Regions from separate parts of the Pseudoalteromonas rhizosphaerae genome, predicted to be linked through region 4. Evidence: predicted binding sites of a transcription regulator. Region 4 holds the regulator's gene; each other region holds the start of a gene.
What was found. The regulator MetJ, encoded in region 4, represses methionine synthesis genes. The targets are predictions, from matches to a motif close to TAGACGTCTAGACGTCTA.
Positions count from the first base shown of each region.

Region 1: a site for MetJ is predicted at 5,977-5,994, ahead of metE (5-methyltetrahydropteroyltriglutamate--homocysteine S-methyltransferase). Genes of this name have one in related genera too.
Region 2: a site for MetJ is predicted at 4,527-4,544, ahead of metK (methionine adenosyltransferase). Genes of this name have one in related genera too.
Region 3: a site for MetJ is predicted at 7,007-7,024, ahead of metA (homoserine O-acetyltransferase MetA). Genes of this name have one in related genera too.

Region 1 is NZ_CP118496.1:3,810,563-3,818,508, reverse strand. Features, by position in the region: gene istB (IS21-like element helper ATPase IstB) at 1-509, shown strand, start outside; partial or broken gene PVK79_RS16380 (IS4 family transposase) at 486-1,115, opposite strand; partial or broken gene PVK79_RS16375 (transposase domain-containing protein) at 1,179-1,520, opposite strand; gene PVK79_RS16370 (TetR/AcrR family transcriptional regulator) at 1,703-2,284, opposite strand; gene PVK79_RS16365 (HPP family protein) at 2,384-2,857, shown strand; gene PVK79_RS16360 (hypothetical protein) at 2,891-3,262, opposite strand; gene PVK79_RS16355 (Nif3-like dinuclear metal center hexameric protein) at 3,413-4,165, shown strand; gene PVK79_RS16350 (ElyC/SanA/YdcF family protein) at 4,200-4,964, opposite strand; gene PVK79_RS16345 (LysR family transcriptional regulator) at 5,017-5,904, opposite strand; gene metE (5-methyltetrahydropteroyltriglutamate--homocysteine S-methyltransferase) at 6,194-7,946, shown strand, end outside.
Region 2 is NZ_CP118496.1:895,682-903,627, forward strand. Features, by position in the region: gene PVK79_RS03960 (START domain-containing protein) at 1-269, shown strand, start outside; gene PVK79_RS03965 (LTA synthase family protein) at 432-2,420, shown strand; gene PVK79_RS03970 (diacylglycerol kinase) at 2,478-2,885, shown strand; gene metK (methionine adenosyltransferase) at 3,276-4,427, opposite strand; gene tkt (transketolase) at 4,702-6,693, shown strand; gene ppnP (pyrimidine/purine nucleoside phosphorylase) at 6,887-7,198, shown strand; gene hpf (ribosome hibernation-promoting factor, HPF/YfiA family) at 7,380-7,736, shown strand; gene PVK79_RS03995 (NRAMP family divalent metal transporter) at 7,942-7,946, shown strand, end outside.
Region 3 is NZ_CP118496.1:4,451,259-4,459,204, forward strand. Features, by position in the region: gene PVK79_RS19175 (FG-GAP repeat domain-containing protein) at 1-774, opposite strand, end outside; gene PVK79_RS19180 (hypothetical protein) at 1,070-1,153, shown strand; gene PVK79_RS19185 (hypothetical protein) at 1,218-1,976, opposite strand; gene metH (methionine synthase) at 2,296-4,926, opposite strand; gene PVK79_RS19195 (homocysteine S-methyltransferase family protein) at 4,937-6,004, opposite strand; gene metA (homoserine O-acetyltransferase MetA) at 5,994-6,941, opposite strand; gene PVK79_RS19205 (DMT family transporter) at 7,109-7,946, shown strand, end outside.
Region 4 is NZ_CP118496.1:711,405-719,350, reverse strand. Features, by position in the region: gene PVK79_RS03210 (penicillin-binding protein 1A) at 1-514, shown strand, start outside; gene metL (bifunctional aspartate kinase/homoserine dehydrogenase II) at 596-2,941, opposite strand; gene metB (cystathionine gamma-synthase) at 2,948-4,210, opposite strand; gene metJ (met regulon transcriptional regulator MetJ) at 4,446-4,766, shown strand; gene PVK79_RS03190 (malic enzyme-like NAD(P)-binding protein) at 4,876-6,117, opposite strand; gene rpmE (50S ribosomal protein L31) at 6,696-6,908, opposite strand; gene priA (primosomal protein N') at 7,142-7,946, shown strand, end outside.

The DNA.
Region 1 (7,946 bases), 2.2 Mb from region 4:
TTAACGAGCTTGCCACACTCTCGTTTATTGAACGAAAAGAAAACGTCGTTCTGCTCGGGCCATCAGGTGTAGGCAAAACACATATTGCCAGTGCGCTAGGTTACAAGGCAGTGCAAGCAGGCTTAAAAACCCGCTTTATTAGCGCGTCTGATTTAATATTGCAATTAACCACAGCGCAACGTCAAGATAAGTATAAACAAGTGATGCAGCGCTCAGTTCTGGCACCCAGGCTACTAATAATTGATGAAATAGGCTATTTACCGTTTAGTGCTCAGGAATCTAAATTATTGTTTGATGTCATTGCAAAGCGTTATGAAAAAGGAGCGGTCATACTCACCAGTAACCTCCCATTTGGACAATGGGGGAGCATTTTTGCGAATGACACAGCGTTAACATCAGCGATGTTAGATAGAATTTTACACCACTCACATATTGTTCAAATTAAGGGGGAAAGTTATAGGATCAAAGAAAAGAAACAAGCCGGATTAATGGAAAACCTTAATAAATAGTGGATCATTATTCAAATGGTGGAGTGGATCACTTTTCGGTTGTTGTTGACACATTTCTCTAAAGCCCTGTTCTATTTCCCAGCGATAACAATATAATTCAACTATTTCCTCACTTGGAAAGCGCATAGGGTCAATCATAGACGTCAGAATTCGATAGGTTTTTCCTTTAATCGTTTTTGTAACTAAGCGAGCCTCAACATGAGTAGGTAAGTCAGCAAATTTATTTCTAGATAGCGGGGTAGACGTCAGCCGTATCTGTAAGTCATTAGGGCTTATTTTCTTTATCACTTCAAACCAAAGGTCTTTGCGGGCGGGTATCATCCAGGGCCGTTGTTTCCCAGCTTGTTGCCAGCGATTTAGCAGTCCAAGGGAATAATAACCTTTATCAAATATTGTCAACGAGTTATCTGGTGTATGCTCAATGAGCTGTTCTGCCAATACCATTTCATTGGCTCGATAATCAGAGAATGCAATGTTGATGAGTTGGTGGCTGGTGACCACCATATGACAGACCATGCGTATTTTTGGAAAGATATTTTCACTGTGCCCATTGCTTTGAGCTTTAAATGTTTCGTGATTTTCAGGTGTATCTGTTGTCCGCCAAACAACGCCATCTACAGCGAGTAAATTGAGTCCTGCCCATGTTTCAAGCTTATCACTTTGGTAACTTTACTTTGCCATTGCTAAGAATAGTTGCTTAAAGGCTTCTGAGCCTAGACGTTGTCTAGCGTGCACGATTGTACTAGGTACCAATAAAGGATTTTTATCAGGTAACATGATGTCCATTTGAGTTGATATATCCCAAACCGAACGTTGCCTGAATAAGCTCATGCCAATGATTTACCATAATACAGCCTCTAAAGGTAGGCGGCGCTTTCTAAAGGTTGCTACACCGGCTTGTTGAAAAGCGTGTTTAATTAATTTCGGGAAGAGTATTTCTGCGAACTTTTCAAGTGTGTGAAACGTATTACACGCATCGATAGTGGTAGCTAATTCATGAGCAAGTTGCATAAAAAATCCTTTGACTTGTGATCATAGGATTTTGATCTCATTTTACCGATCGTCAAGCTTTTTATTGCTTAACTGAGCGGCATTACCAAAATTGGGAGCTATTTTTAGGAGATCTAAAACAAGTTATACCATCTACTCTAAACACCTTTAATCGAATCCGAGTGCTTGCAGAGGCGCTTTTTTTATATGCTACTTGCTATAAGTTGGCGTAATAATACTGGGTCTTGCATTAGTGTATTACTGGAGTGCGTCACTCTAGCCTGACAGATCATACCTTCTTTTAAGGTCATTAATAATTGTGCTAACTGTATGGTTTTTTCTAACTGACCTTTAAGTTGTTCTGTGTGTGATAGTTTATCGAACAATAACTGTAAAACTGATTCTTTGTGTGCTTTGCAAAGCATCGCGATAGGGTGCTCGCTGTGTGGAAACTCCGCTGCGGTATTAATAAAAAAACAGCCATTAAAAGGTCCAAGCTCAGAGACTTTATTGTCTATCCAAGCGGAGAGTGCGCTAAAAAGTGCATCAGCCACTTCGAAGGGGGTATTGCAGTTTTCTAATTGTTCATACAACCACTGATTAAAGCGCTGATCTCTGAGCTCTAAACACGCACAGATCAACTCATCTTTACTGACAAAATGATTATAAAGCGTTTTTTTTGCAACACCTGCTTCTTTAAGTATTTCATTAATGCCTACCGCATGGATCCCTCTTTGATAGAACGCACTGAGTGCGGTATTAATTATCTGGGTACGTTTATCCATGGTTGCTCCTAGTCAAAAAGTAAGCTTGACATAAGTAGACCGACTTGTCTATCATCTAAATGTAGACAAGTCGGTCTACCTCTGAAGGAAGTAATATTAATGAATGATGTATTTTACAAAGCCGTTATCGCGGGTATCTTTTCAGCACTGACACTTTCGGTATTAGCATATTTAGAAAGTTTAGGGAATTATGGTGTATGGCTTATGGCACCATTTGGCGCAACTGCGGTACTGGTGTTTGGTGTACCAAACAGCCCTTTAGCAAAAGCAAAAAATGTTATTGTAGGGCATTTCATCACTGCCGTGATAGGTTTGGCTTTTATTAGTTTTATAGGCGTGGATCCGATCAGTATTGCTATTGCGACTGGATTAGCTGTGACCGTAATGATGTTGACTAACACCATACATCCTGCAGCAGGGGCCAACCCTATTTTGATTATGGTCAGTGGTCAAAGTTGGGACTTTTTGATTATGCCAGTTCTTGTTGGTACCGTGTTTATTGTTATCTGTGGGTATATATCAGGGTGGTTGAATACAAAACTCAACGTTGTTGGCCATAAAAAAACCGCTTAAAAGCGGTTTTTTTATGCTATGAGTCTAAAGTTATTACACAACACCGCGAGGTAAGCGGCAATCGTGATCTTTTTTAGCTAGGTACACAATCCAAAACTCTTCGGCAGTGTAACCTTCTTCATTAGCTGTTGTTATAGTAAATGGTGGTTTTTTAACAGCTGCTTTAGCTGGCACTGCTGATTTAGTTTTAGTTTTCTTAGCAGGTGCTGTTGCTGCAGGTTGTGCAGACGTATCGCCTGAAGTTAGCTGCTCTGTTAATTCAGCAACTTCTGCAAGGCGCAAGTTTTTGCCGCCGTCGATGCTGTACCAACCAGGTTTGCTGGTGATTTCAGGTTTCTTACCATTGGCTGCTTGGTATGCTGCTTCAAAGGCATTTAATACTTCTGTTTTGTCTAGTTTGCTCATCAGAGGCCCTATACGTTGTAAACACAGATTGAGAATATTTATTTATACCTATTTTTGACTTACTTTTCAATTTTTTGCGATTTTCCTTCCATTTTAGCCCTATAAACGCCAAAATTTGCACAAAATTTAACGCTAATCTGGAATAAAAAAATGCAGCGCAGAGAATTTAACCAATTACTAAATACCATTTTAAGACCTGATTCTATTCAAGACTTTTGCCCAAATGGGCTACAAGTCGAAGGACGTGAACAGATTAAAAAAATTGTTACAGGTGTCACTGCTAGTCAAGCATTAATCGATGCTGCAATTGCACATGGCGCAGATACAATATTGGTTCATCATGGTTACTTCTGGAAAGGTGAAGCGCAACCTATTACCGGTATGAAAAAGCGTCGCATAGCTGCGTTACTTAATCATGATATCAATTTATTTGCCTATCATTTACCTCTTGATGTGCATCCAGCAATCGGTAATAACGCGCAATTAGCACAGCTACTTGATTTAGAAATACTCGATGGTTTGGAGCCTGTAGCAAATAGTGTCGCAGTCAAAGGGCGTTTAAAAATCCCAATGAGTGGTGAGCAATTTGCACAAAAAATATCAACAGTGCTCGTTCGTGAACCTTTAGTTAGCCTAGTACGTGATGAGCTAATTGAGACCATCGCTTGGTGTACTGGAGGTGGTCAAGGTTATATTGATTTGGCTGCTAGCCAGGGGATTGATGCCTATTTAACAGGCGAGGCTTCAGAGCAGACCATTCACAGTTCGCGTGAGCAAAAGATCGATTTTTTTGCCGCAGGCCATCACGCCACCGAACGCTATGGCATAAAAGCGCTCGGTGAGTTATTGGCTGAGCAACATGGCTTTGATGTAACCTTTATTGATATAGACAACCCAGTTTGAGTTGCCAGCTAATTCACTTTAAGTGAGTGAGATGTTAAAGCGCTTCTGGATCAATCCAGCGGCGCACACTTATCCACGTACTACCGATTACTTCATGCCAATAACTTGTGACTGCCTTTAATACTTCAACACTCGGAATATATTGTTTGTGATGAGGCCACGCTGAGAAATCGTAAAAATCAGTGGCGGCGGGAATAACATCAACGCCTTGGCTATTAAATAGATCTTTTGCTCGTGCCATGTGACTTGCCGAAGTTACCAGTGCAACTTTAAAATCAACTAGAGCAGGTGCTAAAAGCCGTGCTTCATCGGCGGTATCCATAGCCGTAGGATTTTGTTTAATACGCTGCGCATCAATACCTAAACTTATCGCGGTTTGTTGCATCAAACTACTGTTGGTCACTTTATTGTAACCGCCACCTGAAACAATAAGTTGAGCTTGTGGGTACACATATGCTAAGCGCATACCTTCGATTAGGCGGCTTTTAGCACAATTACCAAGTTGGCTATTGGCGTTAAGTTTTGGGTTAGGATTTATATCACAACCAAGTACCACTATTTTATCGAGTATCGGCTGTTTACTTGTATCAAAAATATACTTTAACTGTGAATTTGGAGCAATTATTTTTTGACCAATAAAAGGGGTACTAATCAGCAATAAACTGGTGATTGCGATTAAACCAATAAATACGCTGACTTTCTTGGTACGCAGTGCGATTAATAAGCAAACAAAGCACAGTAGAGCAAACAGAGGCAATGGCATCAGCATTGCACCGAGGATTTTTTTCAGTTCAAACATCACAGTAGCACACATAAAGGGGTTTTCTGTATGCTACTGGGTTAAACCTATTTTATCGACCGTTATTTAACTTACAGGTATTTAAAAAGTGGCGATACACTGGGTTATCTTTCATATTCTTTTTCATGGCTAAATACATTGGACGGGTTAATCCCAGTGCGCCTAATGGAATCGACTTAATGAGTCCTTGGCTTTCATATGGTGTTACTAACCAATCCGGTAATGCTGCAACCCCCATTCCGGCACTGACAAGCTGAAAAATGAGCAAGCCCTGATCTACGGTTTTCAAGGTGCCATCAAAACGTGCATTTTGAATAAAATGTTTGAAGATATCCTGACGCTCTCGTGGAATAGGGTACGAAATAATCGTCTCGTTTTTCAAATCAAGTGCCGTTACATAGGCTTTTTTCGCTAGTTCATGATCAGGAGCAACAATTAATTTAAGTTTAAAATCAAATAAATGTGCGTATTCAAGTTTATCTGGTTCACGAATGTCTGAAGTGAGTACTAAATCTAATTCATCACTGAGCAGATCAGGAATAGCGTCATAACTAAAGCCGCGCTCATAATCAACTTTGATATCAGGCCAAAAGTTATTGAATTCTTTAATTGTTGGTAATAACCAATGAAAACAAGCATGGCATTCAACACTAAGTCGTAATTGTGAAATTGGTTGATTAAGACTTTCTTTTAAACGGCATTTGGTTGCTTCAACACGCGGGAGTACTTCGCTGGCAAGTTCAAGTAATAGCATACCTTGTGGGGTAAAGCGCACCGGTTGAGTTTTACGTTCAAATAGTTGGCAATCAAGTTTGTTTTCTAAATCTTTGATTTGATGAGACAAAGCGGATTGAGTCAAAAATAATTCGCGCGCAGTATTTACCAAGGAACCGGTTTCTTTCAAGGTTGCGATGGTCTTTAAGTGTTTTACATCAATCATCTTTAATAATTCTCATGGTAAAGGTGAGTTTAACTCAGATTACAGCCATAATACGCCTTAAATTAAGATGCATCAACGTCTAGATGGCTATAAATCCCATTTTTTTACGTGAAATTTACAAATATACTATAGCATCATATTTGACAGCGTTGTCATTATATTTTTTGAGTTTGCAAAAAAATATTTCCATGAATTTACCTCAAGTTGAAACTGAGGAAGCATCAATTGTTTGATGTCAGGTATAGGTTTATGGTTTTAGCTATCTAAACAGCTGGAAGGGAATTTCAACATGGCACAATTACATAACTTAGGTTTTCCTCGCATAGGTAGAAAGCGTGAACTAAAATTTGCAGTAGAATCATACTGGGCTGGTAAAATCAGCCAAGCGCAGTTGCTTGAACAAGGTAAGACGATCCGCGCAGAAAATTGGGCTCTTCAAGCAGATGCTGGGATTGATTTATTACCGGTAGGTGACTTTGCTTGGTATGACCATGTGTTATCTACCTCTTTATTGATTGGCGCAGTGCCCAAGCGTCATCAAAAAGCGGATGGTAGCATTGATCTTGATACATTATTTCGTATTGGGCGTGGTCGCGCACCAAGCGGTTGTTCATGTGCAGCAAGCGAAATGACAAAGTGGTTTAATACTAATTATCATTACATAGTTCCAGAGCTAACTCATGATCAGCAGTTTCAACTAACCTGGACTGAGTTATTCGAGCAAGTTACTCAAGCACAAGCATTGGGGCACAATGCAAAAGTAGTATTGGTCGGCCCAGTCACTTATCTTTACTTAGCAAAATGTGCAGGTGAGGAGTTTGATAAACTTAGCTTACTTGAAAAACTATTAGCTGTTTATCAACACGTGTTCGCTAAATTAGCGCAGCAAGGGATTGAATGGGTACAGGTTGATGAGCCTATATTAGGTTTAGAGCTGACAGAAGATTATCAAGAGGCATTAAAAACAAGCTTTCGTGCACTTGCAGGTCAAGGCGTGAAGTTGTTACTTGCTAGTTATTTTGACTCAGTCACTGCCTACTTTGATGATATTGCAGGTTACCCTGTTGATGGCGTACATTTTGATTGTGTTGCAACAAATGTTGATGTTGCAAAACTAGATATATTATTAAGTACCGATCAAGTTTTATCATTAGGCGTAGTAAATGGCCGTAATATTTGGCGTACTGATTTAGAGGTTGTATTTAATAGCATAAAAGACATTGCGCTAAAGCGCGGTGATAATCTATGGCTTGCTCCATCTTGTTCTTTACTGCATACACCGGTTGATTTAGAGCAAGAAGAAAAGCTCGATGATGAGCTTTGTTCATGGCTTGCATTTGCAAAACAAAAAGGCCAAGAGTTGTCATTATTAAAAGCCGCGCTTGAAAGCAATGATAGCAGTGAGCTCGTTGCTTATTCAGCACCTATTAAAGCACGCTTAACCTCTACTCGCGTAAATAATACAGCTGTACAAAAGCGTGTAACTGCACTCACCGCAAAAGACGGTAAGCGTAATCATGCATTTTCTCAACGTATTGAAAAACAACATGCAGCACTTAATTTACCGCTACTGCCGACCACCACGATAGGATCATTCCCACAAACTCAAGTAATTCGTCAAGCACGCCGTGATTATAAAGCCGGTGAATTATCTGCGGATGATTATCAAAGGCAAATGAAAGCAGAAATTCGTTACGCTGTTGAAGAGCAAGAGGCGCTTGATTTAGATGTGTTAGTGCACGGCGAAGCGGAGCGTAATGACATGGTTGAATACTTTGCTGAACTATTAGAAGGCTTTGCTTTTACCCAGTTTGGTTGGGTGCAAAGCTACGGCTCGCGATGTGTGAAACCACCTGTAATTTGGGGGGATGTATCACGTGAACAAGCGATGACGGTTCAGTGGACAAAATACGCACAGTCGCTGACGAGTAAGAAAATGAAAGGCATGCTAACAGGTCCTGTAACTATTCTGTTTTGGTCATTCATTCGTGATGATTTAGACAAACCCACCATCGCTAATCAAATTGCACTTGCGTTACGTG
Region 2 (7,946 bases), 180 kb from region 4:
AGCGCCAAGCTGTGATCCGTATCACTGATCTAAAAGCACATTGGTTATTAACCCAACATAGCAGTGAATGGCAATCATTGTTAACCATAACATATGAAATATACGCCAATCCTGGTGGTGCAATTCCTTATTGGCTAAGCAATAAAGTGGGATTAAAAAGTGCGATGCATACCTTGCTTGCTCTTAAATTACGCTTAATCAATAAAACCTATCAAACAAATCAGCAAGTAAGCCAAGTTGGTAATTGTAGTCATACCAATAAACAATAGCGTATTAATGCTAACAATCGACATAATCTAGATGGCTAGTTAATTTCTTGCTACTTTTTTTATTAAATATTTATTACAAATAATTACAAAAAAAATATTGTTAATGTAACTTAAATCGGTAATATTCCTGCGCTGGGAACATACTACTTTAAGGACAGTATAGTGTTAGCTTCATCACTTGCAGGCTCAAGCCGTTGGTTTTCATTTGTTAACGAAAGTTGGCGCATCGCTACATTATGGCTAGCGGGTGTTTTATTGTTTATGAGCTTTCGGATTTTCTTTTTAGTCTACTTTCATGACCGAATCACTACACCAATTGATCTTGATGTCATTTTAAACACCTTAGAAACAGGATTTGCTTTTGACTCAGCAGCCAGTGGTGTGTGTTTTAGCATCCCCTTTTTATTAAATTGTATTTTACAGCCGATGCGCTTAGGTCATTGGGTAAGAATGGTGCGTAACTTTACAGGTAAACTCTTTTTTGTAGTCGCTATTTTACTCTGTATAACTAGTATTACGTATATTTCAGAGTACGGCAGTCAATTCAATTACTTTATGTTTGAAGGGTTGCACGATGATCAGCAAGCAATTGCTTTAACCGTGATTGAACAATATCGGCCATGGGGAAGCTTACTAGGGTTATTTACACTGTTAGTGGTTGCATTTAAGTTATGTCATCGCGTTGATAAGCAGTCGAATAGCTTTTTACAGCGCATTTTTACTGACTCTAAATGGAAGCGTACGTTGTTAATTAGCATCATAGTGGTGTTATTTATCTGTGCTATTCGAGGTTCTTTTGAGTCACGTCCGGCATCACGGAAGTGGTCTGCGGTAACGCCGGACCCATTTATTAATAATTTAGTGATCAATCCATTTCGCAGCTTTTTATATGCCATTAAAGATTACAACGATCTACAAAGTCATGGCGTAGACGGCGAAAATCCATATTTAAATCATAACTCAGTGCTTGATGTCTTACCTTTAAACGCATTTAGTCAATATACTACAGCACCTTTGTTAGCTGCACCGTCACACGTGTTCGTGATTGTTATGGAAAGCTATGATTCTTGGCCGTTACAACAGAAGTATGCTTCGCTTAATTTAACCAATCAGTTAAAAAATCTAGCTAGTAAAGGTATTTACCTAGATAACGTTTTACCTGCAGCTAGCAGTACTATGAATTCGCTATCCAGTATTGTATCTGGGATCCCTTATGCAGGGGTTAATATGAGTTTGATTGGGCCACAAAAACCAAGCAGCAAGTTATCGTTATTTAATCAATTAGAGCAGTTAGGGTACACCAGCCAGTTTTTTTATGGTGGTTTATTATCATGGCAGAATGTCGGTGAGTACGTTCTATCTCAAGGTGCTGATAAGGTCTATTCAGCTACCGATGCTGGCGGTAAAGGTAGTGCAGGAGTCTGGGGCATTGATGATGGTCAGTTATTTGATTTAGTGGCAGAAAAAACCACACAGAAAAGTTTTAATGTGATTCTCTCGGGTAGTTATCATGGCCCGTTTAATCTCGATTTAGACAAATATAACTACCCTTATAAGTCGGCTGCAGATTACCCTGCAGAGATAAATAGATTAGAAGGGGAGTTATTAGATCCGTATGTATTAGGGCACTTGTGGTATGCAGATAAAATGCTGGGTGAGTTTGTGGCTAAGATGGAGCAACGCTATCCAGATGCATTATTTGTCATTACCGGGGATCATTATAGTCGTCGTAACTTTCACAAGCGTCCAAATTTATATGAGTTAACTCATGTGCCGATGGTGATTTATGGCAAAGGTGTTAGCGCAGATTTAGTGCCAGCACAGCAAGTGGCAAGCCATATGGATATCGCTCCAACATTATTAGATTTAATTGCGCCAGCAAATACTCAGTTTTATAGCATGGGACAATCATTATTTAATACAGCGCCAGATCGAAGGGTATTTGGTTTTCAAACAATACGTCACAATGAGCAGCTTTGGCGTGGTGATTTATCGGCACTTTATGAGTATTATAGGGTCAATGAGCTGGATAAAACTCAGCTTTTACCGACAACACCACCGCAATTTGTCGAAATTGATGCACAGACAGAGCAAGCATATACCCAGTATATGGCGACAGCCTGGCATTTATTAACTCAAGGTATGGATTAAAGTAATATGATTGATTCATCACTAGATAAGCAAAACTTACACGCAAAAGATTATACAATGACTAAACCAGAGATTAATTTAGTAAACAAACCCAATGGCACAGGGGTTGGGCGTATTTTAAAAGCAACCAAATGTTCTATTAAAGGATTTAAAGCCGCATTTAAGGAAGAGTCAGCCTTTCGCACAGAGCTTGCGCTAGGGCTAGTATTATTGCCGTTATCATTTTGGCTAGCACAATCATTGCAGCACTGGGCACTTCTTGTAATCAGCTTTTTGTTATTGTTGATTGTTGAGTTGCTAAACTCAGCAATTGAAGCATTAACAGATCGAGTTGGTGTTGAATACCACGTGCTATCAGGGCGTGCGAAAGATATCGCTTCAGCGGCTGTAACATTAGCACTGATAGTGTTGTTTATTGTATGGGCTGTGGCTGGGTATGAAAAGATACTTACATTGATAGGTTAGGAAGTTAGGTAAAACGTCACTGGCTTTGAGCGACAAGCTTCGAATACACCCAAGCTCCTAGTTATACCAATCGACTTAAATATTTAACCATTCTAGCGAGCTAAATAAAGCGCTAACTGCGTTATAATTTTTTCAAGTAGAACAACTACATGTCAAAATTTACGCCTTGTTATCACTGTATTTATCTGTCGCTATAAATGGTCAGTAACTTAACACGATTGGTATCACTTTCTAGAACCTAGCTTTAATTGCGCGGGGTAAACCCGCGCCTACGTCTGGCAGCAGCGAGTTTACCTCGCGACAATAACCTAGGCATTTACAACAATATAATCAGCAAGCATAAAAAAAAGCGCCAATTGGCGCTTTTTTGTATTCACACAGTGGCTGATATTAAAGACCAGCTGCTGCGCGAAGTGCGTCTGCTTTATCTGTGCGTTCCCAAGGGAATTCATCACGACCAAAATGGCCGTAAGCTGCAGTTGGTAGATAAATTGGGCGCTCAAGATCAAGCATTTTAATTAAGCCATATGGACGTAAGTCAAAGTGTTCACGAATCAATTCAATTAAACGTGATTCTTCAAGCTTGCTGGTACCAAATGTTTCAACACTGATTGACGTTGGCTCTGCAACACCGATTGCGTAAGAAACTTGTAGCTCACATTTGTCAGCAAGGCCCGCAGCAACGATGTTTTTAGCAACGTAACGTGCAGCGTACGCAGCTGAACGGTCAACTTTTGATGGATCTTTACCAGAGAATGCACCGCCACCATGACGAGCCATGCCGCCATAGGTATCAACGATAATTTTACGACCAGTAAGACCACAGTCACCCATTGGGCCACCGATTACAAAACGGCCAGTCGGGTTAATGAAAAACTTAGTTGCACTAGTGATAAGCTCAGCAGGCAGTACTGGCTTGATGATTGTTTCCATCACAGCTTCTACTAAATCTTTTTGTGAAATGTCTTCACTGTGTTGAGTAGAAAGTACCACTGCGTCAATACCTACTGGCTTGCCGTTTTCATATGCAAAAGTAACTTGTGATTTTGCATCAGGACGTAACCAGTTAAGCTCGCCGCTTTTACGTACTTGCGCTTGACGCTGCACTAAACGGTGTGAGTAAGTGATTGGTGCAGGCATTAATACTTCAGTTTCGTTACATGCGTAACCAAACATTAGGCCTTGGTCGCCAGCGCCTTGTTCTTCTGGGCTAGTACGGTCAACACCTTGGTTGATGTCAGGAGACTGCTTACCAATCGTGTTTAAAATTGCACACGAGTCTGCATCAAAACCCATATCAGAATGAGTGTAGCCAATTTCACGTACAGTTTTACGTGTGATTTCTTCGATATCAACCCATGCGCTAGTAGTGATTTCACCACCAACCATAACCATACCAGTCTTTACGTAAGTTTCACACGCAACACGGGCATGAGAATCTTGTTCTAAGATGGCATCTAGTACCGCGTCAGAGATTTGGTCCGCGATTTTATCCGGATGACCTTCAGAAACAGATTCAGAAGTAAATAAATGTTTTGCCATTGTCTTTGCTCACAAATATTGCGCTTCACAAACGTCGGTAAGAGCGCTAAAAAATTTAGGGGCGTATTTTATCTAAAACAACGATAGTTGCATAGTTTTTTTACGCCTAGACGTCTAAATAAAATTACTAATAACTTTTTGTTCTTAAAAAAAATTCATAATGCCCAATTTAATCAGGTTTTTAATTGCATACAGCCCCTACAATAAGTAAGAATGGATCTTCAAATGAATACACACAATAACCAGCGCAAATACAGTAAAGGTAGGAGAATCCATGCCGTCTCGCAAAGAACTTGCAAATGCTATTCGCGTCTTATCAATGGACGCAGTACAAAAGGCCAAATCAGGCCACCCTGGAGCCCCTATGGGCATGGCTGATATCGCAGAAGTACTATGGCGCGATTATCTAAACCACAATCCAACAAATCCAGAGTGGGTAGATAGAGATCGATTTATACTTTCCAATGGCCACGGTTCAATGCTTATTTATTCTCTATTGCATTTAAGTGGTTATGATTTACCAATTGAGGAAATTAAAAACTTCCGTCAAATGCATTCAAAAACACCTGGCCATCCAGAATATGGGTATGCGCCAGGTATTGAGACTACTACGGGCCCACTTGGTCAAGGGATCACTAACGCGGTAGGTATGGCGATTGCTGAAAAAGCATTAGCCGCGCAATTTAACCGCGAAGGTCATGATATTGTTGATCACCACACATATACTTTCTTAGGCGATGGTTGCTTAATGGAAGGTATTTCTCATGAAGCATGTTCACTTGCCGGCACATTAGGCCTAGGTAAGCTTGTTGCATTTTGGGATGACAACGGTATTTCAATTGATGGTGAAGTTGAAGGTTGGTTTAGCGACGATACACCTGCACGCTTTAAAGCCTACGGTTGGCATGTAGTAAGTGACGTTGATGGCCATGACTCAGACGCTATCCGCGCAGCCATCGAAGAAGCACGCAGCATCACCGACAAACCAACACTAATTTGTTGTAAAACAGTTATCGGTTATGGTTCACCAAATAAATCAGGTAGCCATGATTGTCACGGCGCACCACTAGGTGAAGACGAAATCAAAGCAGCACGCGAGTTCCTTGGTTGGACTGGTGAAGCATTTGAAATCCCAGCTGATATTTATGCACAATGGGATGGCAAAGAAAAGGGTAAACAACTTGAAGCTAACTGGGATGAAAAATTTGCCGCGTACGCCGCTGCACACCCAGAACTAGCCGCTGAATTTAAACGCCGTACTAGTAGTGAGTTGCCAGCAGATTGGGCTGAAAAATCACAAGCATATATTAAGCAACTAGACGCAAATCCAGCAAACCCAGCATCACGTAAGGCATCGCAAGACGCACTGAATGCATTTGGTCCATTACTGCCTGAATTTATGGGCGGCTCAGCTGATTTAGCCGGTTCTAACCTGACTATTTGGAAAGGCTCTAAAGGCTTAACACGCGATGATGCCAGCGGTAACTACATCTATTACGGTGTGCGTGAGTTTGGGATGTCGGCGATTATGAATGGTATTGCATTGCATAAAGGTTTTATTCCTTACGGCGCAACTTTCCTAATGTTTATGGAATATGCACGTAATGCTGTTCGTATGGCTGCACTTATGAAAGTGCCAAGCATTTTTGTATACACCCACGATTCAATCGGTTTAGGTGAAGATGGTCCAACTCACCAACCAGTAGAGCAAATTGCTAGCATGCGTTTAACGCCAAACTTAGTTAACTGGCGCCCGTGTGACCAAGTTGAGTCTGCTATTGCATGGCAACAAGCGATTGAACGCCAAGATGGTCCAACATCACTTATCTTTACTCGCCAAGGCCTTGAGCAACAAACTCGCTCAGCGCAGCAATTAAGCGACGTGAAAAAAGGTGGTTATGTGCTGAGCTGTGACGGCGAGCCTGAGCTTATCTTAATCGCAACTGGCTCTGAGGTGCAATTAGCACAAGATTCAGCCGCTGAACTGCGTAAGCAAGGTAAAAAAGTACGTGTTGTCTCTATGCCATCGACCGATGTATTTGATGCACAAGACGCTGCTTATAAAGAAAGTGTACTACCAGCTGCAGTTTCACGCCGCGTAGCCGTAGAAGCAGGTATTGCTGATTACTGGTATAAATATGTAGGTTTAAACGGCGCTGTAGTAGGTATGACCACCTTTGGTGAGTCAGCACCAGCTAATGAGCTGTTTGAGCACTTTGGCTTCACGGTAGAAAACATCGTAAACAAAGCAAACGAATTGTTTTAACCTTAAAGGTTAAAATGTAAAAAGCCCGCACTGTGTTAAACGCAGTGCGGGCTTTTTTATACAGAGCTGTAAGCTTTAAGCCGTCAGCTATCAGATGCCCATGAGTATTTTTCACATCACTACACTTGCATGCTATGCGTCCTTAAGGCAATGTGGTCGCAGTTAAATTATAAATCAAAGAACAGGAGTGAGGATGTCTCAGTTTGATAATGTAAGTGTTGTTAAAACAGCGAACGTATATTTTGACGGTAAAGTATCAAGTCGTACCGTAGTTTTTGCTGATGGCAGCACTAAAACGTTAGGTTTTATGCAACCGGGTGAGTTTGAATTTGCTACGAGCAAAAAAGAATTGATGGAATTAAACGGCGGCCAGTGGGATGTATTACTCCCTGGTGAGACGAAATGGCAAACGATGTCAGCAGGGGAGTCTTTTAATGTTGATGCTAACGTTACCTTTCAAGTAAAAGTGACTGACTTTGCTGATTACTGTTGTTCGTATACTTAACATACAAATTAAGTGTCACGCTGAAAGCCCGCCATGCGCGGGCTTTTGCATATTTAATGTGACTAAATTGATCTACATCAGCTGTAATAACAAATAAATTTCATATTTATGCTTTTCTGCCTTGTGTTAATCTAAATAGCCCCCAATACTAGTTATGAGGTAACATAAAAAAGGATACCCTATGAAAATTAATCTTTCTGGTCACCATGTTGACGTTACTGACTCTATTAGAGAGCACATCAACGAAAAATTTTCAAAAATTGCGAGTCATTTTCCATCTCTGATCGCACTAGATATCATTCTTTCAAAAGAGCATCATAAGCTCCAAGCAGAAATCAGTACCATATACGAAGGCGCGCGTTTATCCGTTAAAGGTGAGAACGAAGTTCTTTATCCAGCTATTGCAAACGCGGCTAAAAAACTCGATGCAGCACTAAAGCATCGTAAAGGCCAAATTAAAGCCAATTTACATGAAAAACCGGTGAGCACTACACCTGAAATTGCTCATGAAATTATTCAAGAAATGGACCTACGTTAAATAATAAAGACGCTAGATCTTAGGCAACTAGGATCTAGCGATTTACATCTAAAGGACTAGTCCTCTAAACCTCCGCTTTACTCTTTATTTCTTAATTAAAACGCTGTAACTTGCTTATTATTAACCATAAGTAATAAGTACACAGATGCAGTCAGCAGTATCAATTTGGCAAACTCGTTTAAACGCACTAGGTCCCGGTATTTTAATGGC
Region 3 (7,946 bases), 1.6 Mb from region 4:
TTCAAACCGAAAAACCGCACCATCACTAAATAGGATTTCTTTAACGTTAGCTTGAGTAAATGATCCCAGAACAAATTTTTGCTGTGCATTTTTAAGTGCTGCTAACTCAGACAGATCAAGAGCATTGAGCACTAACAGCTCATTGTTTCTATAAACAATAATCTCATCTTTGCCATCATTATTTATATCAAAAGCATCGACTGAATCAGCATTATAATAATCAAAAGTTAGCTCCGTGCTTAGTTCAACCTTTTGAGTGACTAAATTAACCTTTTTTAAAAATTTGCCTTCTAATACATATAAATAATAGGTATCAGTCACATTATCCTTTAACAGTGCTGTATCTTGAATACTGCTGTCAAAATCATAACGAGCTGTTACCTGATACTCATCCTTCGTATATTCAATGATATTAAAGCTGCTCTGTTGGGCAGATATAATATGCATACTATTCAACCCTGTTAGCGCTGTAACATATAAGCCTTTTTGACCCATAGAGTTGTCTAATGAGAAATCACGAAATACACTTGTAAGTTCAATATTTTGGTTGTTAGTAGCAGTTTGAAAAGATGTATTATTTTTTGAAGGTGTAGATAATTTAGCTTTTGTAGTTAAGCTATCGAAGTGTGACTTATCAAAATTTATTTTTTGACCGTTAACTAAAACAGCATCACCATAGGTATTTTCTTGAGTATTTTGTAAATGTTCTGCATCAGTAGCATTTACTGAATAAGCACTCATCATGAGTAAAGTAAAGCAAGATAATTTAATCAATTCCCTAATCCTTTGTATTTTATTTTTAATTATAATGATCCATTAGCACCAGCATTATATAACCAAACATTTAAAAATAAAGAACCTATTAACAAAATCCAACAAAGGTTAACAAAGTTAAAGAGTGGCTAGCACCGAGTAATGCATAACCATAACTTCGCAAATTTAAAACCAAACTCAATGGCCAATAGGTAACGAACTATTCATATGTATCTTAAATCAACTAAAAGCAGATGTAGCTAAAGATTACTTAAGCGCACTTGAAGCCATTGACCCTGAGCTGATTAAACAAGCCATTGGCGGTGCTCGTTTTCAAGAGTGTTTTTTCACACATTGCCAAGACGATGCAATTGCGGCATTTGTTAAAGTGCGTATTTAATAAAATAGCGCCCTATATTTAAGGGAAGCACACTCCCCTTTTTTGCATCTAAGATAATTAACTTTTAACTTCCAGTGTTTATAATATCCTGAGACAAAATACGCTTATCGTCTTTGTATACTTCAAGCCAACCTGGTGGCGAGGTATCACAGCCGATCACTGTAACTTGTAATACATAGCTGTAACGGCCATTGTTAAATGTGTAGCTATGGTTACCACCGCTACCGTCAAACTTTATATCGCCATTAACTAAAACAATATCTGGTTTATCACTGAGTTTTTTATCAATACTCCACGATACATAGCGGAAGTTTCCATCCCCTAAGTCATCGATACGAATACGGAATTTAGCCGTTTGCCAATCTAAAATAGGCTCTGCAAAAGTATTAACACTTGGGTGCAGCGCTTGTTTATCAGCTGCTATTAAACGTTTCGCTAGCAACTGCTCTTTGGCTGTTTGGTAATTTATACCGATAATTTTACCGTCGGTATCAACCCAAACGATGCCACTATTTAGCATAATGCCGCGCCAGCCTATCTTATCCCAATCAGTATCGATATTTGAATTGGCAATCTGTGCAATCAGCTGCGGATCAAATACCTGCTCGAAACGTTCGACTAACTCAGCTTGATTATTAATAGCAGGCACTGGATAGCTGCGCTTTAACGGATAACTAACAAGCGCAGCTATCGCCGCATTATCATCTGCTTTAAACGCGGCAATAATCGCAGAAATGTTTTGATGATACTGCTGCTCAAGCGCAAACGTATTTGATGCGAAAAGTAGAGATAAGCACAGTAAAGAGAGATTTAGAAACTTCATGTGTAGCCCTTTAGTTAAGATATTGATTAATAAGGAGACGTAAAGAAACTAGGCGTTAGGTAAAAGTCAAAAACAATCCCCTTATATCTACAGTTATAATTACAGTTTTTAAGTCGTTGCGAATCATTATAAGTTTACGCCTAGATAAATTCATAATGCTATTTTAGTGACTTATCCCCTACCAACATGACTTAAATTGCATCATTGAATAACTCCACCAAACAAAGGTAATAAATCACCAGCTTATACAATTATTATTCATAAAAAAACGAGCCTAATTTGACTCGTTTTTACTTATCACTTACCGCTTAAAGCTGCCCTATTCCGGCTCATACCCCAAATTAGGCGACAGCCACCTTTCGGCCTCTTCCAGCGTCATGTTGGTACGTTTAGCGTAGTCTTCAACCTGATCCTTTTGTACTGCCGCTACGGCGTAGTATTTAGCCTCAGGGTGAGAGAAGTACCAGCCTGATACCGCTGCGCCGGGCCACATGGCGTATGAGCTGGTGAGCTGCATGCCAATGCGCTTTTCAGTGTCGAGTAGTTGCCAGATTTTCTTCTTCTCAGTGTGCTCTGGACACGCTGGGTAACCGGGTGCAGGGCGAATACCTTGATAGTTTTCACGAATAAGATCTTCATTCGCAAGGTTTTCGTCTGGGGCAAAACCCCAATATTCTTTACGCACTTGTTCGTGTAAGTACTCAGCAAAGGCTTCGGCGAGTCTATCTGCCACCGCTTTTACCATTATTTTGTTGTAGTCATCTTGCTGTGCATCGAACGCATCAGCTAAGTCGTCTTCTTCAAGACCGCCTGTTACAGCAAATGCACCAAAGTAATCAGGCGTGCCTTTCGGGGCGATATAATCAGCTAAGCAGTAGTTAGCAAAGTCGGTTTTTTCTGTTTGCTGACGTAAATGGCACGATGTGGTTAATAGTTCAGCGCGAGTTTCGTCTGTGTATATTTCAATATCGTCACCCACGCGATTAGCTGGGAATAAACCAATTACGCCAAGCGGTTGCAAACTGCCTGACTTTTCAAGATCGTCTAACATGTCGTTGGCGTCTTTAAATAAGCTTTGCGCCTGCTCGCCAACCACTTCATCAGTCATGATACGTGGGTATTTACCGGCGATTGACCAGGTCATAAAGTACGGCGTCCAGTCTATGTATTGTCGTAAAGTGGCTATCGAGACATTTTTAAACTCTGTCACGCCCAGCTTTTTCGGCACCGGTGGAGTGTAATTATCCCAATCAAGCTTGGCGGCGTTGTCGCGGGCACGTTGAATAGTAACCGGTTTTGAACGTGGTTTTTTGCGTGCTTGCTGCTCGCGTACTTTGACATATTCAGCGCTGGTTTTTGCTAAAAATTCAGCTTTATGCTCTTTCGACAATAAGTTAGAAACCACGCCTACAGCGCGACTGGCGTTATTTACATACACCACGCCTTTGTCATATTGTGGCTCGATTTTAACGGCAGTATGCGCTTTTGAGGTAGTCGCGCCACCAATCAATAGCGGTAGTTCAAAACCACGGCGCTTCATTTCTTTGGCAACATGCACCATTTCATCAAGCGATGGTGTAATCAGCCCTGATAAACCAATGATATCGGCTTTTTCATCAATCGCGGTTTGCAGTATTTTATCTGCAGGCACCATTACGCCTAAATCGATAACTTCATAGTTATTACATTGCAGTACTACGCCAACAATATTTTTACCAATATCATGTACGTCACCTTTAACGGTGGCCATCACGATTTTACCGTTAGTAGCCCCTTCTTCTTTTTCTGCTTCAATGTAAGGGTCTAGGTAGGCCACTGCGCGCTTCATCACTCGCGCTGATTTAACGACTTGCGGTAAGAACATTTTACCTGCGCCAAATAAATCGCCTACCACATTCATGCCGTCCATTAACGGCCCTTCAATCACATGAATAGGTTTATCGGCAGCAGCACGGCATTCTTCGGTGTCTTCATCTATAAAGGTAGTAATGCCTTTAACAAGAGCATGTTCAAGGCGCTTTTCGACCGGCCAAGTACGCCATTCTAAATCCTCTACGCGTTCGGCTTGTGCCATGCCTGAGTATTTAGGTGCCAACTCAACTAAACGTTCACCTGCACCTGGATCGGTATTTAAAATAACGTCTTCAACGGCTTTTCGCAGCTCCGCTGGAATATCATCATACACAGCGAGTTGCCCTGCATTAACAATTCCCATATCCATACCCGCTTGAATTGCGTGATATAAAAATACTGAGTGAATAGCCTCTCGCACGGGGTTATTCCCACGAAACGAGAACGATACATTCGACACCCCGCCCGACACTTTACAGTGTGGCAAGTTTTGCTTAATGCGACGTGTACCTTCAATAAATTCAACTGCGTAGTTGTCGTGCTCTTCAATACCGGTTGCTACCGCAAAGATGTTGGGATCGAAAATAATATCTTCTGGCGCAAAGCCAATTTCATCCACCAAAATGCGGTAACTACGCTGACAAATTTCAAACTTGCGATCGGCTGTATCTGCTTGGCCGTCGGTATCAAACGCCATAACCACTGCAGCGGCGCCAAAACGTTTAATAATTTTAGCTTGGCGAATAAATGGCTCTTCACCTTCTTTTAGCGAGATTGAGTTTACAATTGCCTTGCCTTGAATACACTTTAAGCCCGCTTCAATGACTTCCCACTTAGAAGAGTCGACCATAATTGGCACGCGAGAAATATCAGGCTCGGAGGCAATCAAATTTAAAAATTTCACCATGGCGGCTTTTGAGTCCAGCATGGCTTCATCCATGTTGATATCAATAACCTGTGCGCCGTTTTCTACTTGCTCGCGGGCAACATTAAGCGCACTCTCGTAATCTTCTTCCATGATCAAACGTTTGAACATGGCTGAGCCGGTCACATTGGTACGTTCGCCAACGTTGGTAAATACTGCTATTTTTTGTGTCATCTCGGCTACCTTAGTTTAAATTACACGCTTCAAGGCCTGATAAGCGCATACGCACTTCAAGCTCTGGCAATAGGCGAGGTTTAACACCTTCAAGCCCTTTCGCAAATGCCCTGATGTGTGCAGGTGTGGTACCACAACAACCGCCAACAATATTGATAAAGCCAGACTTGCCCCAATCGATAATTTCTTGAGCCATTTCAGGTGCTTCTAAATCATATTCCCCAAACTCGTTCGGTAAACCAGCATTGGGGTGAACAGAGACAAAGGTTTCGCAAACACGCGATAGTTCTTCTACATATTGGCGCAATAAATCTGGACCTAGCGCGCAGTTCAAGCCAATTGAAATTGGCTTTATATGACGAATAGAATTATAAAATGCTTCGGTGGTTTGCCCTGACAGCGTACGGCCCGAGGCATCGGTTATGGTGCCAGAGATCATCACAGGCAACTTGCGCCCTGCTTGTTCAAACGCTTCTTCAACCGCGAATGAAGCCGCTTTTGCATTAAGCGTATCAAAAATTGTTTCTATCAAAATTAAATCAACACCACCTTCCATTAAAGCAAGGGTTGATTCAACATACGCGGTGACTAACTTATCAAACGTGACATTGCGATAACCGGGGTCGTTCACATCCGGTGAGATTGAACAGGTTTTTGAGGTTGGCCCTAAAACACCCGCAACATAGCGTGGTTTTGCTGGATTTTTAGCAGTAAACTCATCACAAATACTGCGTGCTAATTTAGCTGACTCTAAGTTTACTTCACGGCTGATGCTGGCCATATCGTAATCTTCCATCGAAATTGTAGTCGAATTAAAGGTGTTGGTTTCGATAATATCGGCACCTGCACTTAAAAAGCCACGATGAATATCAGCAATAATTTTTGGTTGTGTAATGCTTAATAAATCATTATTACCTTTAATTAGCACATGCCAGTCTTTAAAGCGCTCGCCACGGTAATCGTGTTCTTCTAATTTGTGTTCTTGGATCATGGTACCCATAGCACCATCAAGAATTAAAATACGCTGTTTTAACGCTTCAATTAACTCGGCGCTTTTGTTTTCTAAATTATTCGGCATAGTTGTTAGTCCTTACGGCTTGGCTAACTAAATTAATATCATAGGGTGTGGTTTGGTACACATAATAATTTAACCAATTCGAAAACAGTAAAAAGGCATGGCTTTGCCAAGTTTTCGACGGTTCGTTATCTGGGTTGTTCTCTGGAAAGTAATTTTCAGGCAATGGCGCATCAGGGCCTTTTTCTAAATCGCGCTGATATTCGCCTTTTAAAGTGTCTGCATCATACTCAGGATGCCCGGTAATATACACTTGGCTGCCGGATTTATTTTTTATTAAGTAAGCGCCCACTTGCTCTGAACCTGCCAGCACAACTAAGTCATCACAAGCGTTAATTTTTTCAATATCAATATGACCATAACGCGAGTGCGGCACTACAAAGGTATCGTCAAAACCACGCGTTAAGGCTCCATGTTCAAAGTAACACTTATGGGTAAACACGCCACAGAGCTTATTTTCTTTTAGTTCACGCTTTAGATTATAATGATGAAATAAACCCGCGTGAGCCGCCCAACACGAAAATAATGTTGAGGTTACATGCTGCTCCGCCCAATCTAAAATTACTTTTAGTTCATCCCAGTAGGCTACATCGTCATATTCTAAATGTGCCAATGGTGCGCCGGTAATGAGTAATGCATCGTAATTGTTGTCTTTCACTTCAGAGAAATAACGGTAAAAAGTGTCTAAATGCTGCTCTGAATTGCTACTGCTGCGATGAGTGTCTAAACGTAGAAGCTCTACATTCACTTGTAAGGGTGAATTAGCGAGCAAACGAATAAATTGCACCTCGGTTTCTACCTTATTAGGCATTAAGTTTAAAATCGCCAAGCGCATCGGACGGATCTCTTGGGTTTTAGCGCGGCTTTTTGGCATTACGAATACGTTTTCTTGACGTAACTTCGCAATTGCGGGCAATTCATCTTTAACGGTAATAGGCATACTCATCTCCAAGGCATAATTAACCAATGGCTAATTATGAACGGATAGCTGGAAATTTCAACCTCTAGATGTTTAGATGTCCAAATGAATTTATTTTAGCTATTTTTTTGCATTCTAAAAACCGCTCGCCATAATGCGCCTGTTGATTTTATTTTAAGGTGGTAAACGTGATTGATTGGCTAGGCTTAGGAGAACTTTTTGCTATATTAGCAGCTATTGTTTGGGCGCTTTCGACCATTTTATATAAAGGTTTTAGCCATCACTTAACGCCTATGCAGCTAAACATCAGTAAAGGCGTGTTAGCAAGTGCCATGATGTTAGCGACTATTGCGATTATTCAAGACGCTGCACTACCACATCATCTGACAAGCTGGCTTTGGCTAATTGCTGGCGGGGTGATTGGGATTGCGATTGGCGATAGCGCCTATTTTACTGCGCTGCGAAATATTGGCCCTGCTCGCACGTTAGTTATTGAGTCCCTTGCTCCAGCCCTTGTGGGGGTTTTTAATATCCTGCTATTAAATCATTATTTATCGCCATTTGCATGGTGCGGTATTGTACTTACAACCATTGGCGTAGTAATAGCAATCAAGCCTGAAAAAACATTGCCACAGGTTGATCATCAACATTATCGCAAAGGTGTTTTATGTGCCCTTGCAGCTGCTATCTGCCAAGCGCTCGGTATGGTGATGTCTAAAGGCGCACTCAATAATGAGCATATGAGTAGCTTATGGGCGGCATTAATTAGATTAGCAGCAGGTACGATGACTGTGGCCTTAGTTGTTGCAGTATTTAAAAGCAGTGAATTTAAACAAGCACTAACTCTGAGGGGAATTAGCGGCAAACAATGGTTTTTTGCGGCTGTGTTTTTAGGCACTTTCCTTGGTTTATGGCTTCAACTTGGCGCAGTTAAATATACCGATCCAGCCATTGCACAAACGATTTTCGCAACCGCGCCATTAATTGTAATGAGCATTGGTTTTATAAAGCGCGAGCCTGTTACCA
Region 4 (7,946 bases):
CGCAATTTGGGGGGGCGGTAGTTGGGCCCATAAAACGGGTTGGAGTGGAACCGGTTGGCGTGCTCAGGTATTAGATCGTCGCGATCTTTCCGGTAAAACGGGTACTACTAATGACTCTGTCGATACTTGGTTTAGCGGCTTTAACCGTAATGTTATGACCTCAGTCTGGGTTGGATTTGATAATCCAGGTAACCCGCTTGGTCGCTCGACGTATAATAACAACATGGATAATACCCAGATCTCTGGTGCAGAATCTGGTGCTAAAACAGCTCAACCAGCATGGATTGACTTTATGCGAGTAGCACTCAAAGATAAACCAGAAGCACCAATCGAGCCACCTGAAGGATTAGTGTCGGTACGAATCGATTTAGCAACGGGACTCTTGAGTCAAAAGAACGATTACACTAGTCGCTTTGAATACTTTGAAAAAGGCACCTCGCCCACTAAGTATGTGATGCAGCATGTAGAAAACGTTTTTGAAGAAGAAACTAAAACAGAAGAAGAGCTGTTTTAATATTAATATGTCGCGATATAAAATCGCTGCTACATAAAAAAAGCGCCAATCGGCGCTTTTTTTATTTTACAAACTCAGAGCTCATTTTAAGTTTTGTATTAACCAATATAAATCAGAATGCACGCCTGCTGCGGTAACTTCTTTGCCTGCACCAGGACCTTGGATCACCAACGCATTATCGTTATACCACTGACTGTTGATAACAAAAATATTATCACCTGGAGTTAAGTTAGCTAAGGCATCACCCTGTGTTGCATAAGCTAAACCGACTTTAGCGGTTACTTTGCCATCAGCAATTGTTAACGCACCGGTATAACGCAGTACTTTATTATCTTTAGCGGCATCAGCGGCTTTTTCAGCAATAAAGTCATCAAGCAACTGCTTGTTATCAAGAAAAGATTGCCAATCACCTTGCGCTAATTGCTCAGGCATTAACGGTGTTAAACCAATCTCGTCCAGCTCTAACGTTAATCCTAATTCACGGGCTAAAATAAGCAGTTTACGCTGCATATCACGCCCTGATAAATCTTCACGGGGATCAGGCTCGGTGTAGCCCATTTTTTGCGCTTGTAATACGAGCTCTGAAAACGCCACACTGCCGTCATAACTACTGCACAACCAAGATAAAGTACCCGAGAACACCCCTTCAATGTGGGTAATGCTGTCGCCACTGTTCTGTAAATCAGCAAGCGCAAAATTAATTGGCAAACCCGCACCAACACTGGTGTTATAACGCCACAGTAAGTTACGCTCGGCTAAATTGCGGCGCAAGCTTTGATACCAATCATTATTGGCTGTACCCGCGTATTTGTTAGCGCTGATCAAATGGCAATCTAAGTTCACAAACGCCGGGTATAGCTTACTAAACGCTTCACTAGCAGTAATATCAATCAGCACTTTATGTTCGTAATCGAGTTCGCTGATACGTGTCAGTAAATCAGCTTCTTGGTAATCTATTGCTTCGTTTTGCCACTGTGACAGCCATTGCTCAAGCACGATACCACTTGGGCTGAACAACATAGAGCGCGAGCGTAATAAACCAACCAGCTTAACGCTGAAGTGTTGCTGCAAACGATTAAGCTGCTGACTTAGTTGCTCAATAAATACTTCACCAACATTACCAAGGCCAGCAACAATAATGGCAAGCTCTTGGCCTTTGTTAATCAACTTATCATGCAATAAGGTCAATACATCACTATCAATAGATTGATCCGTTAGTAGTAATATGTAGTCTGCGTCTTGATGGCTAAAGCGCGGCACTAAACTTTGCTCACTAAGCACTTGCGTTGCTTGTTCAAATAATTGCGCCACATCATTACTTGGCGCGACAACAGCGCAGCCATGTAAGTTAGACTCAATAATATTGGCACGCCCTTGTAAGTGACTGACCACTTGATGAGTTGCATCAGCAGGCACTAATAAGTAAGTATCACCATTTTGCACAAAGTGATGCAAACTATGCTGAATTAGCTGGCTTAATTCACCAATTTCACCGCCGCGTAACTGATCAATACGCAATAAATCAATATTTTCTAAGGTAGTAATAAAACGCTTCGCCTTGCTGTAGCCTTCTTTGACAATTTCTGTCGCACTGGCTTCTGTATCATAGCTGCTACGAACCACTAATTTGATATCAGTATTTTTTAATGGTGATAAGGTTTTAGCGTGTAATACAGGATTGCCTAAACGAGCAAGCAAATTAGCTTGACCGCGGCATACTTTTGAATACTTTATGGCTTTTTTAACTTTACGCGGATCAGTGCTAAATACCCCTTGGGTATCAGTCCAAATAGACACTTGGTTAGCGTGGCAATAACTGCTTAACAAAGTAGCACTGTAGTCACTGCCATTACGCCCTAGCGTTACCGTATTCGCTTGGCAATCGGCGGCAATAAAGCCAGTAACCACATTAATACAATGTGCCGAGATTAACTCAGCACACGCTTGTTGATTTTTTTGATGTAATAACTGCCCATCATTTAAAGTAAATAACTGGCGCGCATCAACATCTTTCGCAGCAAGGCCTAGCTGCTGCAAATAAGTTGCTAACAATCGTGCCGACCATACTTCACCATGAGCAAGTAATGCAGCTTCCTGTAAGCTGTGCTGCTGTGTTTGTTGCGCTATTAAGGCCAACTCTTGCTCAAGTATGTTTAATGCTGCATGTCGCGCCGTAGGGCTTAACAATTGCTCAATCAACGTACGTTGATGGTTATCAAGCTGCAGTAAAATATCACTTACTGCTTGTTGATCACTTTGTTGGTAGCTTTGCCATAACTTTACTAACGTATTGGTGGTTTTACCGGCAGCAGAAACCACCACACAGTCACCCGCTTCAGTATGCGCTAAAATAATATTAGCAACAGCCTGATATCGCTCGGCTGAGCTTAAGCTAGAACCACCAAATTTATGAACTATATTTACCATTTTTTATTACCACAAAGCCGTATGTGCAGGAGTCAGTTTAAATGAGCTTGATTGCTCATCATCTTGTTGTTGAACAGAGGAAGCGATTACTTTTGCGCCGTGCTGAGCTTGACCTGGTTTCACTTTATTGAATACACGATCTAAGTCAGCGATTAAATCTTTTACATCTTCAATGCCCACCGAAATACGGATCAGGGTATCACCTACTCCCGCAGCAAGACGAGCAGTTGCCTCCATACCTGCGTGGGTCATAGTTGCAGGGTGACAAATCAAACTCTCAACCCCACCTAATGACTCAGCTAAGCTAAATTCTTCTAAGCTGGTCAAAAATTCTGCAGCATCATTAATATCACCTTTGATATCAAAGCTTACCATGCCACCAAAACCACGTTGCTGCTGTTTAGCGAGTTCATGCTGTGGATGAGATACTAATCCAGGGTAATATACTTGGCTTACATAAGGGGAGTTTTCTAGATATTGGGCAATAATAAAGGCATTTTCTTGATGCTGACGTAAACGAACATTCAAAGTACGTAAACCACGTAACGTTAAGTAGCTATCAAACGGGGCACCGGTAATGCCAATGTTATTAGCCCACCAAGCAAGCTCATCACCCAACTCTTGGGTAGCGGCGATCACCGCACCACCAACAACATCTGAGTGACCGTTAATATATTTAGTGGTCGAATGCACCACAATATCAACACCAAACTCAATTGGGTTTTGCAAAGCAGGTGATAAAAATGTGTTATCGGCACCAACCAACGCACCGCACTGCTTAGCAATCGTGGTGATCGCTTTAATATCGGTTAACCGTAAGATAGGATTACTCGGTGTTTCAATCCAAATTAGCTTTGGTTTTATCTCAAGAATTTTTTGATGATTTTCAGATTTAGTTAAATCTAAAACCACTAACTTTAATAAGCCACGCTTTTCAAGTGAGGTGAATAAGCGGTAACTACCGCCATAGCAATCATGTGGGATCACTAAGGTATCGTCACTGTTTAGCAGCTGAGTAGCTAAATGCACCGCAGCCATGCCCGTTGCAGTGATAATCCCCTTAGCGCCACCTTCAAGCTTAGCGAGCGTTTCAGCGAGTAAATCACGGTTTGGGTTGCCGCTACGGCCATAATCATATTGGCGCTTTTTATCAAAATCAGCAAATGAGTAGGTGGTCGATAAATGAATGGGAGGCACAACCGCGCCGTGATGTTTATCTGCATCAATACCATTGCGTACTGCAATGGTTGCTTTATTCTTTTGACTCATACCGTCACCTACAATTAAATGGATGTTTAGACGTCTAAAAGGTTAGAGGATCAAATTTAATAAGTCAAAGCATTTATGCGGTTTTAGCCGCAAGATTAGAAGTAAAAACATTTAAGCCGCTAGATGGCTAAAAAACAAGTATTTGACTATCTTTTTTAACACGATAGAATTTCGCCATCTTTGCGCTGCAAAAGGTCGCGCAAACAATTAACAACCTGAGGCAACGATACATCCTATGGCTAAATGGAATGGTGAATATATTCACCCATACGCAGAACACGGGAAAAAATCAGAACAAGTTAAAAAGATCACCGTTTCGATCCCGCTAAATGTATTAAAAGTTTTGACTGATGAGCGTACTCGTCGTCAAATTAATAATCTTCGCCATGCAACAAATAGCGAATTACTTTGTGAAGCATTTTTACACGCATTTACTGGCCAACCACTGCCAAACGATGAAGATTTACGTAAAGATAATCCAGAGAAAGTGCCTGAAGAAGTGAAAAAAATCATGCTTGAAATGGGTCTCGAAGTACCTGTACTCAACGAAGATTAAGTTATCATTTGTATATATTCCTGCTTCAGGAATTGGCTACAAAAAAACCTCAGTAACGTAAGTTACTGAGGTTTTTATTATTGTGCCATTACCAATTGCAGCTAAGCAGCTACTCCATGTAGTTTTCCGGCATATCAATTTGTGCAACACCAGAATCAATTGCCGCTTGCGCTACTGCTTTGGCAATGCGCGGTAATAAACGCGGATCCATCGGTTTTGGAATAATATACTGCGCACCAAATTCAAGTGTCTCAACACCCGCCGCTTTTAATACTTCCGCTGGTACTGGTTCTTTAGCAATGCTACGAATAGCGTCAACCGCAGCAATTTTCATTTCATCATTAATTTTGCTTGCACGCACATCTAGCGCACCACGGAAAATAAATGGGAAACACAGCACGTTGTTAACTTGGTTTGGATAATCTGAACGACCCGTTGCCATGATTAAATCATCGCGAGCACCATGAGCAAGCACTGGTGAGATTTCTGGATCTGGGTTTGAACAGGCAAACACTACAGGTCGATCAGCCATTAGCTTAAGATCGTCAGGAGAAAGTAAATTCGGGCCAGATACACCAACAAATACATCGGCATCAGCAATAACATCTTGCAGTGTGCGCTTATCTGTATTGTTAGCGAATAACTGTTTGTACTCGTTTAAATCATCACGACGAGTATGAATAACGCCTTTACGATCTAACATGTAAATATGTTCACGCAATGCGCCACACTTGATCAGTAGCTCCATACAAGCAACCGCTGCGGCACCGGCTCCTAAACAAACGATAATCGCATCTTCAATTTCTTTGCCTTGTACTTCAAGTGCGTTGATCATACCAGCAGCCGTTACAATCGCGGTACCGTGTTGATCGTCGTGGAACACTGGAATGCTACAACGCTCGATCAATGCTTTTTCTATTTCAAAACACTCTGGCGCTTTAATGTCTTCTAAGTTAATACCGCCAAACGTATCAGCTATGTTAGCAACTGTATTGATGAAATCTTCGGTGGTATTGTGTTTCACCTCAATATCTATCGAATCTAGACCCGCAAAGCGTTTAAATAATAACGCTTTACCTTCCATAACCGGTTTTGAAGCCAATGGACCTAAGTTACCTAAACCTAAAATAGCGGTGCCGTTAGTAATAACCGCAACCATATTGCCTTTACCGGTGTATTTGTAGGCATTAGCGGGATCAGCAGCTATTTCACGTACCGGTTCTGCAACACCGGGGCTGTATGCGAGTGCAAGATCCTGTACGGTTTCAGCTGGCTTTGTAAGCTCAACGCTAATTTTTCCTGGAACGGGGTGCGAATGGTAATGTAAAGCTTGTTCACGAAAGTCTGACATAACGCGATTTTATCCTGCAAGTAAGTTAAGTTGAAAGTGAGAGTAAGCAGTTCTTATATCTTATATCTTATATCTTATAGGGAACGATACCTATATTATAATTAAATTCAAGCAATATCAGGTCTATCCTGTTATATGCTATATCCGTTAATTTTATGCGTTTTGTCAGCATTTTTTGCAAAAAAGCTTCAATTTTCGGCTATAAAAACGCCACAAAGCATCAAAAAACCCATCTTAAAATGCTCATTATGCAACGCTTTAAAGCAAAAATAATGGCCTATGACTAAAAACCATCAAAGTAAGACGTTAACAACATTTAACCGCAAAAGACCTAACTTTACCGACAAAAACGTTTAATTTATCGCTTTAACGAGAATGACAATATAGTCAACAAATCACTATTTGTCTGTTATTTACTCGCTATACTGGATATAAAAGTGGGAAATAGTCACAACATAATGAATGCGTAAAGCTGGAGCACTAGAGCAAGAAATAAAGACTAAAAGGCGGTGTTTTTAATAAATAGCAGGCATAAAAAAAAGCACCCTAAGGTGCTTTTTCCGACAAAACAACAAGAATTACTTGCTGCTAAGTGAACCGAAACGCTTGTTAAAGCGATCAACACGGCCACCTGTGTCTAAAACTTTTTGCTTACCAGTGTAAAACGGGTGACACGCAGAACATACGTCTAAGTGAATGTCTTTACACAGAGTAGAACGAGTTTCGAATTTATTTCCACATGAACATGATGCTGAAATTACTTCGTACTTAGGGTGAATACCTTCTTTCATAGAAACCTCTAGTTAAGGCCGCATCGCTCTCCAAACCCGGAGTCTGGCACCATACGTCGTTAAAACAAATTATTTAGGACGCGTATTCTAAGCAACAACCCCACTTGCTACAAGCTTTAAATGTCGTTTTTGCTAATAAAATGAACAAAAGTTTTAAAGAAGATATTTGCAGGTAGGTTTTCAGCCATAATTTTAGTACATTAACTCCCTTATTCGTTCTTGTTTGGGTTGTTATGAGTTTTGTTGAAGTTGCTATAAAAGTACCGTTGCATCGCACCTTTGATTATCGCATTCCAGAGCAACTCGATGGTTTATCGGTGATGCCTAAAGTCGGTGCGCGGGTATGGGTGCCATTTGGTAATCAGCGCAAAGTTGCGGTAGTACTGGCGCTAAAAACCAACACCGATGTGCCGGTTAATAAACTTAAAGCAGTGCTTGAAGTGATTGATGATGAAGCCGTTTTATCAGAGCGACATATCGAATTATTGCGTTTTACTGCGCGCTATTATTGCTACCCACTAGGTGAAACAATTCATATCGCCCTGCCTGGCGCGCTGCGTCAAGGACTGTGCCCAGATAAAAGCAGTATTAGTATGGTGGCACTAACTGAAAAAGGCGCTAAATTACCGTCTTTAAAAGCAAAGAGCCAACTAAGCTTACTCAAACAACTGGCAGATTCGGGTAAATCATCACTTACAGAATTAAAAGCGCTGGGGTTTAGTAAAAAAACTATCGACAGCTTACTTAACAAAGAGCTGATCAGCCAAACGATTGAACACGACAACCAATGGCAACAACAACTTCCCACCGTAGGCACTAAGCCGACTCTAAATAAAGAGCAAGCAGTAGCCTGTACCACCATTAATCAAGCGGTCGGTTTCAATAGCTTTTTACTAGAAGGTGTCACTGGCAGTGGTAAAACCGAGGTTTACTTACAATGCCTTGAAGAGGTTTTAAAACGCGGTGAACAAGCACTCGTACTAGTGCCTGAAATTGGCCTTACGCCACAAACGGTTAATCGATTTCGTCGTCGCTTTC